4 regions of the Neobacillus sp. NPDC097160 genome follow, and region 3 is predicted to be linked to each of the others. Evidence: predicted binding sites of a transcription regulator. Region 3 holds the regulator's gene; each other region holds the start of a gene.
The links. Region 3 encodes Rex, which represses fermentation and respiration genes when NADH is low (regulators of the CRP and FNR family bind a similar motif). Its sites were predicted from a motif close to TTGTGAAATATTTCACAA; they were not measured.

Region 1: the regulator Rex is predicted to act here: its motif matches at 1,740-1,757, upstream of ACIQXV_RS25080 (TIGR04053 family radical SAM/SPASM domain-containing protein).
Region 2: the regulator Rex is predicted to act here: its motif matches at 1,182-1,199, upstream of ACIQXV_RS22315 (hemerythrin domain-containing protein).
Region 4: the regulator Rex is predicted to act here: its motif matches at 1,178-1,195, upstream of ACIQXV_RS09545 (formate/nitrite transporter family protein).

Annotation. Positions count from the first base shown of each region.
Region 1 covers NZ_JBIWDU010000021.1:92,314-95,472, reverse strand. The annotation lists gene ACIQXV_RS25095 (Cof-type HAD-IIB family hydrolase) at 1-721, opposite strand, end outside; gene ACIQXV_RS25090 (metal-sulfur cluster assembly factor) at 1,008-1,316, shown strand; gene ACIQXV_RS25085 (DsrE family protein) at 1,332-1,670, shown strand; gene ACIQXV_RS25080 (TIGR04053 family radical SAM/SPASM domain-containing protein) at 1,837-2,964, shown strand; gene ACIQXV_RS25075 (Crp/Fnr family transcriptional regulator) at 3,038-3,159, opposite strand, start outside.
Region 2 covers NZ_JBIWDU010000017.1:105,179-108,337, forward strand. The annotation lists gene ACIQXV_RS22300 (FAD-dependent oxidoreductase) at 1-306, shown strand, start outside; gene ACIQXV_RS22305 (ferredoxin family protein) at 306-590, shown strand; gene ACIQXV_RS22310 (hypothetical protein) at 765-1,112, opposite strand; gene ACIQXV_RS22315 (hemerythrin domain-containing protein) at 1,338-1,862, shown strand; gene ACIQXV_RS22320 (MFS transporter) at 1,883-3,121, opposite strand.
Region 3 covers NZ_JBIWDU010000022.1:87,440-90,598, reverse strand. The annotation lists gene ACIQXV_RS25495 (ABC-F family ATP-binding cassette domain-containing protein) at 1-966, opposite strand, end outside; gene moaC (cyclic pyranopterin monophosphate synthase MoaC) at 1,137-1,634, shown strand; gene ACIQXV_RS25485 (redox-sensing transcriptional repressor Rex) at 1,669-2,328, shown strand; gene ACIQXV_RS25480 (YhbD family protein) at 2,439-3,062, shown strand; gene ACIQXV_RS25475 (polymer-forming cytoskeletal protein) at 3,075-3,159, shown strand, end outside.
Region 4 covers NZ_JBIWDU010000005.1:247,663-250,821, reverse strand. The annotation lists gene ACIQXV_RS09555 (proline dehydrogenase family protein) at 1-274, shown strand, start outside; gene ACIQXV_RS09550 (hypothetical protein) at 399-824, opposite strand; gene ACIQXV_RS09545 (formate/nitrite transporter family protein) at 1,226-2,044, shown strand; gene ACIQXV_RS09540 (VanW family protein) at 2,344-3,159, shown strand, end outside.

The DNA.
Region 1 (3,159 bases), on a different contig from region 3:
CAATGGCATTCCCCATTGCAATCCCATGTCCGGCATATTCAAGCATTTCCAAATCATTATCCTCATCGCCAAATGCAACTATCCTTTCAGCTGGTATCCCAAAGTAATCAGCCGCCTTTTTTAAGCCAACAGCCTTGTTTAAACCAACCTTAATAATTTCGATAACATGCCATGGGGCTGCCCAGCTTCGTTGCTCAATCACTTCAGCATGCACCTCAGATAGATGGTCACGAATCTGTTTAAGCTGATCTTCCTCTGTGTGGATCAGCATGCTTGTAGGTGAATCGTTTAGAAAATTTTGTAGATCACCTGTGGTGATTTTTGGATTGCCAAAGCTAAAAATATCTAATAGCTTTTCATCGTGATAATGAAAATAAACATCGTCTATCACTTCGGCGATAATATTATGAAAATGAAAACTTCTGCATGCCTCGACAATGTCTTTTGCTACCTTGATATCAAGCGGCTCATGATAAAATCCCCAGTTATTGTTGCGTGGGTGATGCATGAATGCGCCGTTAAAATTAACAATTGGTGTGTCTAGCTCCAATTCGTGATAATACATTTCACTGGAACGATAAGGTCTTCCGGTTGCAATCATGACAATGTGGCCTTCCGCTCTTGCTTTTTGGATTATTTCCTTATTTTTAGGGGAAATTGTTTTATCATCTTTTAACAATGTTCCATCTAAATCTAATGCGATTAAATGTCTCTCTGCCATATGAACTCCTTCTAATTTTGAATTTCATTAAATGAAAGCAATGATTTAGGAAAAAATTTGTTTACATGATAAACTAGATTTAAGATAACTTTTTCAAACGAATAGAAACTTTTTATCTCTATACTCCCTATGTTAACAATTTTATATCTAAACTGTAAAAAAATTCACACCAAAGGCCATTAAAAGACTATATACTTTTGGAAGTAGATTTAATTAATCGCTTTTTGGAAATTGTAATAAAAACCTTCCATGAAGTAAATAAAAATATATTAAGGAGTGAATCCATATGAATGAAGAATTAAAAGAAAATATTATGGGGGCATTAGAACTAGTTATTGACCCTGAGTTAGGTGTAGACATTGTCAATTTAGGCTTAGTTTATAATGTTGAAATGGATGATGAGGGAAAAGTCTCAATCACAATGACTTTAACTTCAATGGGTTGTCCGCTTGCAGGAACAATTGTTGACCAAGTGAAAAGATCGCTGGCAGATATTCCTGAAATAAAAGAAACGGATGTAAATATTGTTTGGAATCCGCCTTGGAACAAAGAGATGATGTCACGCTATGCAAAAATTGCTTTAGGCATTCGCTAAGGAGTTAAAAAACAAATGAAAAACAAAGTGATTTTAGTTAGCTCGAACCAGCTTGGCAGGGGTGACCAAATTCTTGGTGAGAATATCCTTGAAACATTTTTTACGATTTTAAAGCAAAAAGAAGAACTTCCTGCAGCTGTTTTTTGTATGAACAGTGGTGTGTTAACGATGACCGAAGAATCATTTGTTTCGGTGCATTTGAAGGAATTGGAAGCAAAAGGTGTCGAGATTTTAGCGTGTAAAACATGTGCTGATCATTATGAAGTGACAGAAAAATTGGCAGTTGGAAAAATTAGCGGAATGGGCGACTTCATTGACCTGGCAGCAAAATATGAAGTTTTAACGATTTCCTAAAACAGCAGAAGATCTGCTGTTTTTTTTGATTCTACATACTTCACAAAACGGACATATATAATCTCAAGGTTGTGAGATAGTTCACTTTTTTCAAACATAAACACCTTTATAATACACAGTATTAAGGCTGTTTGAGTTTGAAATGGCCGTTTAGGAGGCGTTTCATTTGTCTTTTCACCGAGATTTTAATAAAGATCCATTTATCGTTATTTGGGAGCTGACACGTGCTTGCCAATTAAAATGTCTGCATTGTCGTGCAGATGCACAATACACACGAGATCCACGCGAGCTATCATTCGAAGAAGGAAAAAATCTTATCGATCAAATATATGATATGAATAACCCAATCCTTGTCTTTACAGGCGGCGACCCTTTGATGAGGGAAGATATCTTTGATATCGCTAAATATGCTGTGGAAATGGGAGTACGGGTATCGATGACACCGAGTGCGACCCCGAATGTAACAAAAGAAGCGATTGAAAAAGCAAAAGAGGTCGGTCTTTCTCGCTGGGCATTTAGTATTGACGGACCTACTGCCGAAATTCATGACCACTTCCGGGGAACTGCAGGTTCTTTTGATTTGACAATGGAACGGATAAAATATTTGCATGAGCTTGAAATTCCGATACAGATTAATACCGTTATTTCCAGGTATAATGTTGAATACCTTGATGAAATGGCAAAAATGGTGGAGGAATTAAATTGTGTGCTTTGGAGCGTCTTCTTCCTTGTTCCTACTGGAAGAGGTCAAGTTTCAGATATGATTTCACCTGTTGAACATGAAAAGGTCTTACGCTGGCTGTATGATCTTAGTAAACGGGTATCATTTGATATTAAAACGACAGAAGCAATGCATCACCGCCGTGTAGTTATTCAGCAAAAAATGCGTGAAGCAAAGGCGCAGACAGATGAAATCGACTATTTATCTGCCTTAACTGAAAAAGGCCTAACCGGCTCCATCGACGGGCTTGGGCGTGCACCTAAAGGTGTGAATGATGGTAATGGTTTTGTGTTTATTTCGCATATTGGTGATGTTTATCCAAGCGGATTATTACCTGTTAAGGCTGGGAATGTTCGCGAAACACCATTAGCAGAAATTTACCGTGAATCTCCAATCTTTAAGGCGTTAAGAAATCCAGACGGATTTAAGGGTAAATGCGGTGTCTGTGAGTTTCGCTATGTTTGCGGCGGTTCAAGGTCAAGGGCATATGCCATGACAGGTGACTACCTTGAAAGCGAGCCATTCTGCGTCTACATTCCAAAAGCATTAAGAGAGAAGCAGGAACAGAAATAATTAGTAAGTATAAAAAACAAGGCTGCCTCACGATGGTGAGACAGCCTTGTGAAAAAAAGACGTGGAATTCGTCTTATTCTATATTACAGTAAACAGTTGAGCAATTTTCACAGCCAATTTCATCTTTTAAATATTGCAAATCTAGGATTGTTATCTTCCCTTTTTTAATTTGAATAATTTTATCCCGTTTTAACT
Region 2 (3,159 bases), on a different contig from region 3:
CTTGAGGCAAAAGCCAGAGGAGGCTTTACAGAGGCCAACTTAAATATTTACCGAGAGAAGCTTTATGATAGCTTTATCATCAAGGACTTAGAGAAATACAAAGATGCGGCACATACATTTGAAAAGTATCCTCAATACTTTAATGAGTATGTACCAATGATGAACAAGGCAATGAGTAAATTCTTCACAGTTGATGGCACGCCAAAACGTGAAAAGCAAAAACAAATCATGAAGAGTGTAACAGCTGAAAAAGGAACGCTTCGAGTATTGCAAGATATTTATCGTGCTTGGAAGGCGGTGAAATAATGTCAACGAAGAATATCGAGGAAAAACAGTACCTCCTCAGATTTAAGTGTGATACCAAATCCCATTTGACCATCCTTGACCATGATGTTTGCATGACTCAATGTCCCGATAAAATTTGTACAGTATTTTGCCCGGCTGAGGTTTATAAGTGGGAAGGGACACGCATGCAGGTAGGTTACGAAGGCTGTCATGAATGCGGCAGCTGCCGAATTGGTTGCCCATACCAGAACATTAAATGGGAATACCCTAAAGGCGGACATGGGATTGTGTTCCGACTTGCTTAATTCCTAAAATTTAAAAAGTGCTGTTTGCCATTTGTGCAAGCAGCATTTTTTTGGATAAGAAAGCAAAATGTCTACTTTGAGAATCAAGAAGCCATACGCTTTTATCACTATATGTAGGTTTTTTCACAAGTAAGGGTAAAAAGAAGGTGAAGCAGAAGATAAATATTTAGGGGTTTAGCTTATTTTCTCTAATAGGGCTGCTGAGGAAAGTTCATCTTTTTTACTTAATGCAACTAATGTAGTAGCAAGTGCTATTGCATCATCCATTAACCTCAAAGTTGCTGAACAATAATAAGGCTTTCTCCAATTGAAATCACCTTCACCATCAGCAGGGTATATACTCACTTTCCAATTATAGTATATGTTTGGCTGTGGGAGCTGTACCCCTTCAACGGCAATCAGCCAATGAGTGGAAGGTGAATCAGAGTAGAAGCTTTCAGATTCCTGCAGGGACATTCGGTCATTTAATCCAATCGGTATTAATGCCTTTTGATAAAAGTCATGGTAATTTGGGGTTTTCATCTATTTTTGACCTCCCTTATAAGTTCTAACTATATTATATGAGCCTTTCAACATTTTTTGTGTGATAATTGGTAAAACTTTTCAAAAAAATTAAAGCGTTTTCATAAAAATGTCAAAAACATCGCATCACTTTTACATTTGCTTATTAATGTGACATCAATCACTACATAAATAAATGGTTACTTTTATACTTGAGACAAAAGAAAACGATAGAGGTGAAGGATTATGAGTGGCTGCATGAGTGATTTTGGGGGAATGCCCCAAGCTGAATTAAGCGAAGGACTTAAACAATTAAAAAGTGAACACCCGCCGTTATTGGATCAACTAGAAGGATTATACGGATTAACGCAGAAAATTGATCAAGAAACAGATGCAGATCATAATTTTGGAGAATTAATAGTAAAAGTTAAAGAATTTAAGGCAGCGTTAGATCCGCATTCAGAAGGAGAAGAGGGTGTCCTTTTTCCGATGATGGGTGTCTATATTGGGACAACTTCCGGACCGATTGCGGTGATGGAATATGAGCATGATCAAGCAAAAGCAAATATCGGTGCCTTTCTAGCGAAGGCAGAAGCTGGTCAGACATCAACAGATGAAAAGAAAAAATTAGCGGAATTAATTCAAAATGCCTATTTTATTTTGACCGAGCATTTCTCCAAGGAAGAAAACGTGTTATTCCCAATGGCAGAAAGAATGCTGACAGGTGAGGAGAAGGCGGAATTATACCGAAAAATTAAGGAAATAAAATAAGGATGGGCGCGAGCCCATCCTTATTTTATTTGATTCCATTCCCAAACCTTTTGATCTGATGGGAGGAGGAAAGCAATTAAACCCAGTAGAGGCAATAACCCAAGCCAGGTGATCATTGATTGTAGGCCAATCCAGTCTGCAATGGATCCCAGCCCGACTGAACCGATTGCCCCCATTCCAAACGCAAGGCCAACTGTCAAACCCGACATCGTGCCAATTTTCCCTGGGACTAATTCTTGTGCATACACGACAGTAACGGAAAAACTAGTCATTAAAATAAATCCGGTAAGAATAAGGAAGATAAAGGCCACGGTTGGCGATACATAAGGTATGAGAATAGAAAAAGGCACAGTCGATAACATGGAAAAGGAGATAATGTTTTTCTTTCCAAATCGGTCTGACAGCGGCCCGCCAAAGAAGGTACCAATGGCTCCAGAAACTAAAAATGCGAATAAAAAGATTTGCGATTCTTTAATCGTAAGGGAATATTCTTTAATCGCATAAAATGTGTAGAAATTGGTGATACCGGAAGAATACCAAGTTCTTGCAAAGATTAATAGCAGAATCAAGGCTAATGTATTTTTTACTTCTTTGGATAAACCTTGCTTCTTACTTACATTAGTGCTCTTTTTCTTTACTGGATTAGGAAAAGTTATTAATCTCTGATTATACCAATTGGCAATATAAATGAGCAAAATGACCGCAAGCGCAGCAACAAGTGTAAACCAGGATGCGCCAATTTGTCCAAGTGGAACTAATATTAATGCGGTAATGACTGGGGCTAACGCTTGACCAGTATTCCCCCCCACTTGATAAATAGATTGTGCAAGCCCCCTTCTCTTCCCTGCAGCCATATAAGCCACCCGTGAGCCTTCGGGATGAAAAACTGCCGAACCCAGGCCGATAAAAAGGACAGACAAAACAATCATCGCAAAACTAGGTGCAAACCCCAATCCAAGGATGCCGAATAATGTAAATGTGAGACCAATTGGCAGGGCATAGGGCATTGGCTTTTTGTCAGTTAACATCCCTACTACTGGCTGCATAACAGATGAGACCATATTTAATGAGAATGCAATGATTCCAAGCTGGGTAAAGCTTAAACCCATTGATTTTTCTAAAATGGGGAACATAGCTGGTACAACAGCTTGAATGGCATCATTCAATAAATGGCAAAGCCCGATGATAAAAAGAATTTTAAACATAGTGGATTCTGATGCTTTTGGAACCTTCGTAGGTAAAACTGCTTGTTGATTCATTGTATCCCTTCTTTTTTAACTTAATATTTTTCTATCTT
Region 3 (3,159 bases):
TTTTTCAATTTCAAACGAGAACGTCGCAGACTTTTCGTCACCAAGCGGACGGTCCATAATCTCCATTTTTTCAAGCTTTTTCCGGCGGCTTTGTGCTCGTTTTGTCGTCGAGGCCCGCGCTAAATTCCGTTGGATAAAGTCCTTTAGGTTATCGACTTCTTGCTGCTGCTTTTCATAAAGTTTTATGTCGCGCTCATAATTAGCGGCTTTTTGTTCAAGGTAAGAACTATAATTACCCGTAAACCGCGCGATTTGCTTTCGTGATACCTCATAGACCTGTGTAACAACCTTATCTAAAAAATAGCGGTCATGGGAAACAATTAAAATCGCGCCATCATAGCCCTGCAAGTATTGCTCGAGCCATGATAGGGTATCAATATCCAGATGGTTTGTGGGCTCGTCCAGAATTAAGATATCGGGTCTCGTTAACAGCAGCTTGCCAAGGGCTAGCCGGGTTTTCTGTCCGCCGCTTAAACTAGAAATCATTAGGGAACTTTCGAGAAAATTTAACCCATGCAGGACGGAGCGCATATCTGCTTCGTATTGATAGCCTCCCTGTTCCTTAAATTGCACTTGGAGCTGATCATATTCTTTTATAATTCTCTCGTATTTCACCGTGTTTTCGAACACATTAGGATCGGCCATTTGCACTTCCAGATTGCGCAGTGATTTTTCCATCGTGCGAAGCGGTTCGAAGACAGTCAACATTTCTTCCCAAATGGACAAATTAGATTCAAGGCCGGTATTTTGCGCTAAATAGCCGATCGTCACTTCTTTTGGCTTGATAATCTCACCGCCATCATGTGACAAGTGGCCGGCAATAATCTTCAATAATGTCGATTTTCCAGCGCCGTTTCGACCGACGAGGGCAACTCGGTCCCGCGTTTGTAATTCTAGCTTTATATTCGATAAAATAAGGTCAGCGCCATAATATTTTTGTAGTTGATTAACCTGCAACAAAATCATCTTTATTCACCTCTGTACATACTAGTAGTGTACCGTATAAAGGGAATGTCGGCAATAAAGCGCTAGTCTTTCAGTATCAGGCGATGTCTTTACTCAGATAAAAAAGTTCAAAGTTTCACACACATAAAAGGAAAAATAGTGTATTATTTTTGGATAGGAGGATATTTTTTATGGTAGAATTTACTCATTTTAATAAAGAAGGCAGAGCAAAGATGGTCGATGTCAGCGACAAACTGGAAACGGCACGTACCGCTCTGGCTCATTCCAGCATAACGGTTAGTAAAGAAATTTTTGAAAAAATAACCAATCATGACATGAAAAAAGGTGATGTTTTAGCAGTAGCTCAGGTTGCGGCAGTCATGGCGGCTAAAAAGACTTGGGATCTCATTCCGATGTGTCATCCAATTCCCTTAACAGGGGTAAATATCTCCTTTTCATGGGAAAAGGGTCAGCAAGAAAATTATCAATTACAAATTGCTGCAGCGGTTAAAACAAAAGGGAACACGGGTGTGGAAATGGAAGCGTTAACAGCCGCTTCAGCTTGTGCTTTAACCGTCTATGATATGTGTAAAGCAGTCGATAAAGGCATGGTCATTGGACCGACCTATTTAGTTGAGAAAACGGGCGGAAAAAATGGTGACTTTAAGCGAACTGAACAAGTGAAATGATCGTTAACTAAAATTTAAAGGGGTGTGGGAGATTATGAGTAATGAAACGATGAAGATACCACAGGCGACAGCCAAACGGCTGCCCCTCTATTATCGATTTTTAAAAAACCTGCATACTTCCGGCAAGCAAAGGGTCTCATCTGCGGAATTAAGTGAAGCGGTTAAGGTCGATTCGGCAACGATTCGCCGCGATTTTTCGTATTTCGGTGCATTAGGGAAAAAAGGCTATGGGTACAATGTCAATTACTTACTAACCTTCTTTCGTAAAACACTCGACCAGGATGAATTAACAAAGGTTGCGTTAATTGGCGTAGGTAATCTTGGTACGGCCTTTTTAAACTATAATTTTTTAAAAAATAATAACACAAAAATAGAATGTGCTTTCGATGTCGATCCGGCAAAAATGGGAACCAAAATCCGCGAGGTACCGGTTTACAATATGGATGAATTGGAAAAGGTGCTGACGGATGCACAAATATCAGTTGCGATTCTAACCGTTCCGGCTCCCGTAGCACAGATGATTACCGACCGACTTGTGAAAGCTGATGTGAAAGGGATATTAAACTTTACCCCGGCAAGATTAAATGTCCCTCCGTCCATTCGGGTTCATCATATCGACTTAGCAGTAGAACTGCAATCACTCATTTACTTTTTAAAGCATTATCCGACAGAGACAGAGGAAATAGAAGAATAAGTTGAAGTGGGTTATTCACAGAAAGTGGTGAATAGCCCTTTTTTTATTTTCAGTCTTTACATGCGTAACAGTGTTATGTTACATTATAAGACAGAAAGGGGTTTTTACTAATGAGCGAGGAGTTAATTTCTAAAAAGGATTTATTGGATATGGCAGGGATTTCGTACGGACAGCTATATCGCTGGAAACGAAAGGATCTCATTCCAGAGGAATGGTTTGTTCGAAAGTCAACGTTTACGGGCCAGGAAACATTTTTTCCAAAAGAAAAGATCTTAGAACGGATCGACAAGATTCAGACGATGAAAGAGAATCTTTCCTTGGATGAACTGGCAGATATGTTTTCTCCTAATGTAACAGAGTTACATTTCACTAATGATGAACTAGTAAAACGTAACATTGTTTCGGGTGCGGTTATGGACTTATATCTTGAGCATGAAAAGGGCGGATCACATTTTGATTTTTCAAGAATTCTTGAAGTCTATGTATTAGAGAAGCTGCTGCAATCCGGGGAAATTAACCTAGATGAAGGGAAAATGCTGCTTCAAGTCGTAAAGGATAATAGGGGATTAATCAAACAGAAAAACGGGGAAATCGTGCTGACAAGAAAATTGGGGGTTTCATCGTGCTTTTTACTCATAAATACGGAGGAAATAAAGTTTGAACAGGGAACGAAAATCGTTGTGCAGCTTTCTCTTGTGAAATGTATGGAAGAGATGAAAGCGAAACTATTATAAAGGAGAATGACCATGGATACGAAAAAAAGGGGAGACCTGAATCTTAACGGCTTTGGGTCAGCAAACGGCGGGGAATTTCACCATGTAACTATCAATG
Region 4 (3,159 bases), on a different contig from region 3:
AGAAAAATACGAATTCCAAATGCTTTATGGTTTTAGGAAAGACATGCAGCTAAAATTAGCAAGTGAAGGATATAACTTCTGCACCTATGTTCCATTTGGAAATGACTGGTACGGATATTTCATGAGACGTCTGGCAGAAAGACCGCAAAATTTAAATCTTGTTGCAAAGCAAGTTTTTAACAAAAAAACCAACACCATTATCGGTGTTGCAGCAGGGGCATTTTTATTAGGAAAAATGACATCTTCTAAGGATCAGAAGAAAAAACGTAAATAGGTTGAATGTTTAAGTAGCAAACGAAAAAGACTACCCAGCATTATTAGTGCGGGTAGTCTTTTTCGTTTGCTGAAAAGGGTAACTATTTTATTTTATTATCACTATCAAAATAAAAGAAAGGGTGTCAGGCACCATTTGTAACAGCGTTGTAGGAGAAATTGGCGTCATCCCATTGGTATAGGCCTTCTTGGAGTTTTATTATGGAATCAAACGGGCGCTCGATTGAATATTCTTCTTCAAGTTGCATTACATTTATGCTGTTTTTTTGTTGTTCAAGCAGTTGTTTTTTTAATCGAAGCATATCTGTTTTAGAGGCAATCCGTATAATTTTATCCAGGGTAATCTTTTTTTCGCTGATTCCATAGCTATTACATATGCTCGTCTGAAAACTTTTGTTATATTGAAGCATCATGTGTAAATCATTGATACATGCCACACCAAAAACCTCTTTTATGACATCCTCATAGCGCAGCTGTGTGCCTGTTGCAAATTTAATAATATTTTTCTCTGGGTTCTCTAAGAAATAAACTGTTTCAATTGAATTTTCCATATTTAACACCTTTTCTACAATTATTTCTTTCGCAATCGCAAGTTCATCAAAAGGCAGTTTATGTTAGGACCAAAACTATATTGACATGGCCTTTTTGAACCTATTATCTATATGTTGGCTCTATTAAATCTGTTCATTATATATAGTATAACATACTTTGTAACGAAAGACGGTTAAGTGGTTTGATTAATGTAGAATTTTGTCGAAATTCACACTACTACAAACAATAAACAGCAGTTTTTAGCAGCTAAATACCAAGTCAATTTTGCGTTATTTTGTTTGTAAAATTCCTTCAATGAAATAGTTAAAAAAAGTTCACAAGAATGTGGGATAAATTCCTATAAAATAGAAGTATGTTAAATGTCTCACAAACAAAAGTTTTTGTAAAAAGGAGTAATCGTATGGGGTACAGTAAACCCGAAGAAATTTTAGAAATAACTGTTGGAAATGGAGTTAAAAAGGTAAAATATCCAACTGGACAAACGTTGATATTAGGTTTTGAAGCAGGTGCATTCATTGCATTAGGATACTTGTTGTTCATTCGTGTGACGGCGACATTATCACCTAATTTAGAGGGATTAAGCAGTTTGATTGGTGCATCCGTGTTTCCAATCGGCCTTATCCTTACCTTACTTGCAGGCGGGGAATTGTTAACGGGGAATATGATGGCTGTGCCACTGGCAAGGATGGCGAACAAGGTCAGCACCAGGCAAGTATTCTTTAATTGGTTCCTTGTTTCGGTCAGTAACTTTGCTGGCGCTATTTTTGTTGCCTACTTTTTCGGCCATCTTGTGGGACTAACTGAAACAGCACCTTACCTTACGAAGACAATAAGTATCGCAGAGCACAAGCTTGAAGCATCGTTTATCCAAGCATTTATTTCCGGGATTGGCTGTAATTGGCTTGTTGCGGCGGCCGTGTGGCTTTCTTACGGCGCAAATGATATCGCCGGAAAAGTTGCCGGCATTTGGTTTCCGACGATGACCTTTGTAGCTATCGGATTCCAACATGTTGTCGCAAATATGTTCGTTATCCCTGCAGCGATCTTCGCCGGCCATTTTACCTGGCTTGAATATGTAGGTAATTTTATTCCGGTATTTTTAGGAAATGCTGTTGGCGGCACCATTTTTATCGCGATGGCTTATTGGTACGCTTATAGAAAAAATGAACCGCCATATTCCAAGGCAAATGTTATTAAGTCTATGGAAAAAGTGGGGTAATAGTAGAAGCTCTCCGTGTTTCCTTTATCTCAGTTGGAGCGCTCCACAAGGAATTCTTCGACAGCATAAGCATCGCACGAAGAAAAAGCGTTAGCTTTTTCGAGGAGGCCATACGCCGCTGACCAGGGCGCTTGCGCTTTTCTAATGCTTTGTAACTTTCCTTTAATTTTTGTGATCGCCCTGTAATATAGACATGTTGAAAGGCATAAAATGGGTGAATGAGAGTCATTCCGATCGAATATCCACAGTAAAAGGGTCGGACATCAAAGAATAAAGAGAAAGAGGAGAAGTTGTGGGAAATGGTTAAACGGACATGGGCAGTTTCCATTTTATTAATTGGTAGTTTAATAGGACTGGCGGGGTGTTCAGAAAAGACGGCTAAAGAAACCTCTCAAGATGGGAAGGTTACCGAACCACAGGAGAAGCCGAATCAAAAGCCGCCGGAACCCCCAAAGGTAGAAGAACAAAAACCAATTGTCGTAAAAGTCATTGACCCGAATACGAAAAACATTTTAAAATCTTTTTTACCGGTAGATTTAGGATTTGAGACAGATCCAGAAACATATAAAAAAGAAATGGAAAAATGGGCGAAGGAGTTAGCGAGGGGAACAGAAACTATAACCGGATATGACCAGCGTATGGTGCTTGATAAGATTGATGCAAATGGTCAGGTCATTAAAGGAATGTCTCAGATTATTCTAGATGAAGCCGAATTAGTGGAAAGAGTAATGACGGCATCCATCACGGGTGGTGATGTCGAACTTCCGCTGGTTGTGACCGAAAGCGGCTATAAACCTGAAGATGTTGCCCATTTAAGTGAGGTAGTCCTTTCATCCTTCACGACTTACTTTAATATCGGGGTGGTGGGCCGATCAAAAAATATTGAGCTATCGGCACAAGCCATTGATAATATTATTGTTGGAACTCAGGATATTTTCTCCTTTAATACAACTGTTGGCCCTAGTGACGTTGAACATGGGTATCAACCAGCTAAAGAGATTGTTAATAAGCAATTAGTCGATGGAATCGGCGGTGGTATTTGTCAAACTTCTTCAACCTTGTTTAATGCTGTTGATCAAATAGGTGTTAATTATGTTGAAAAGCATCACCACTCC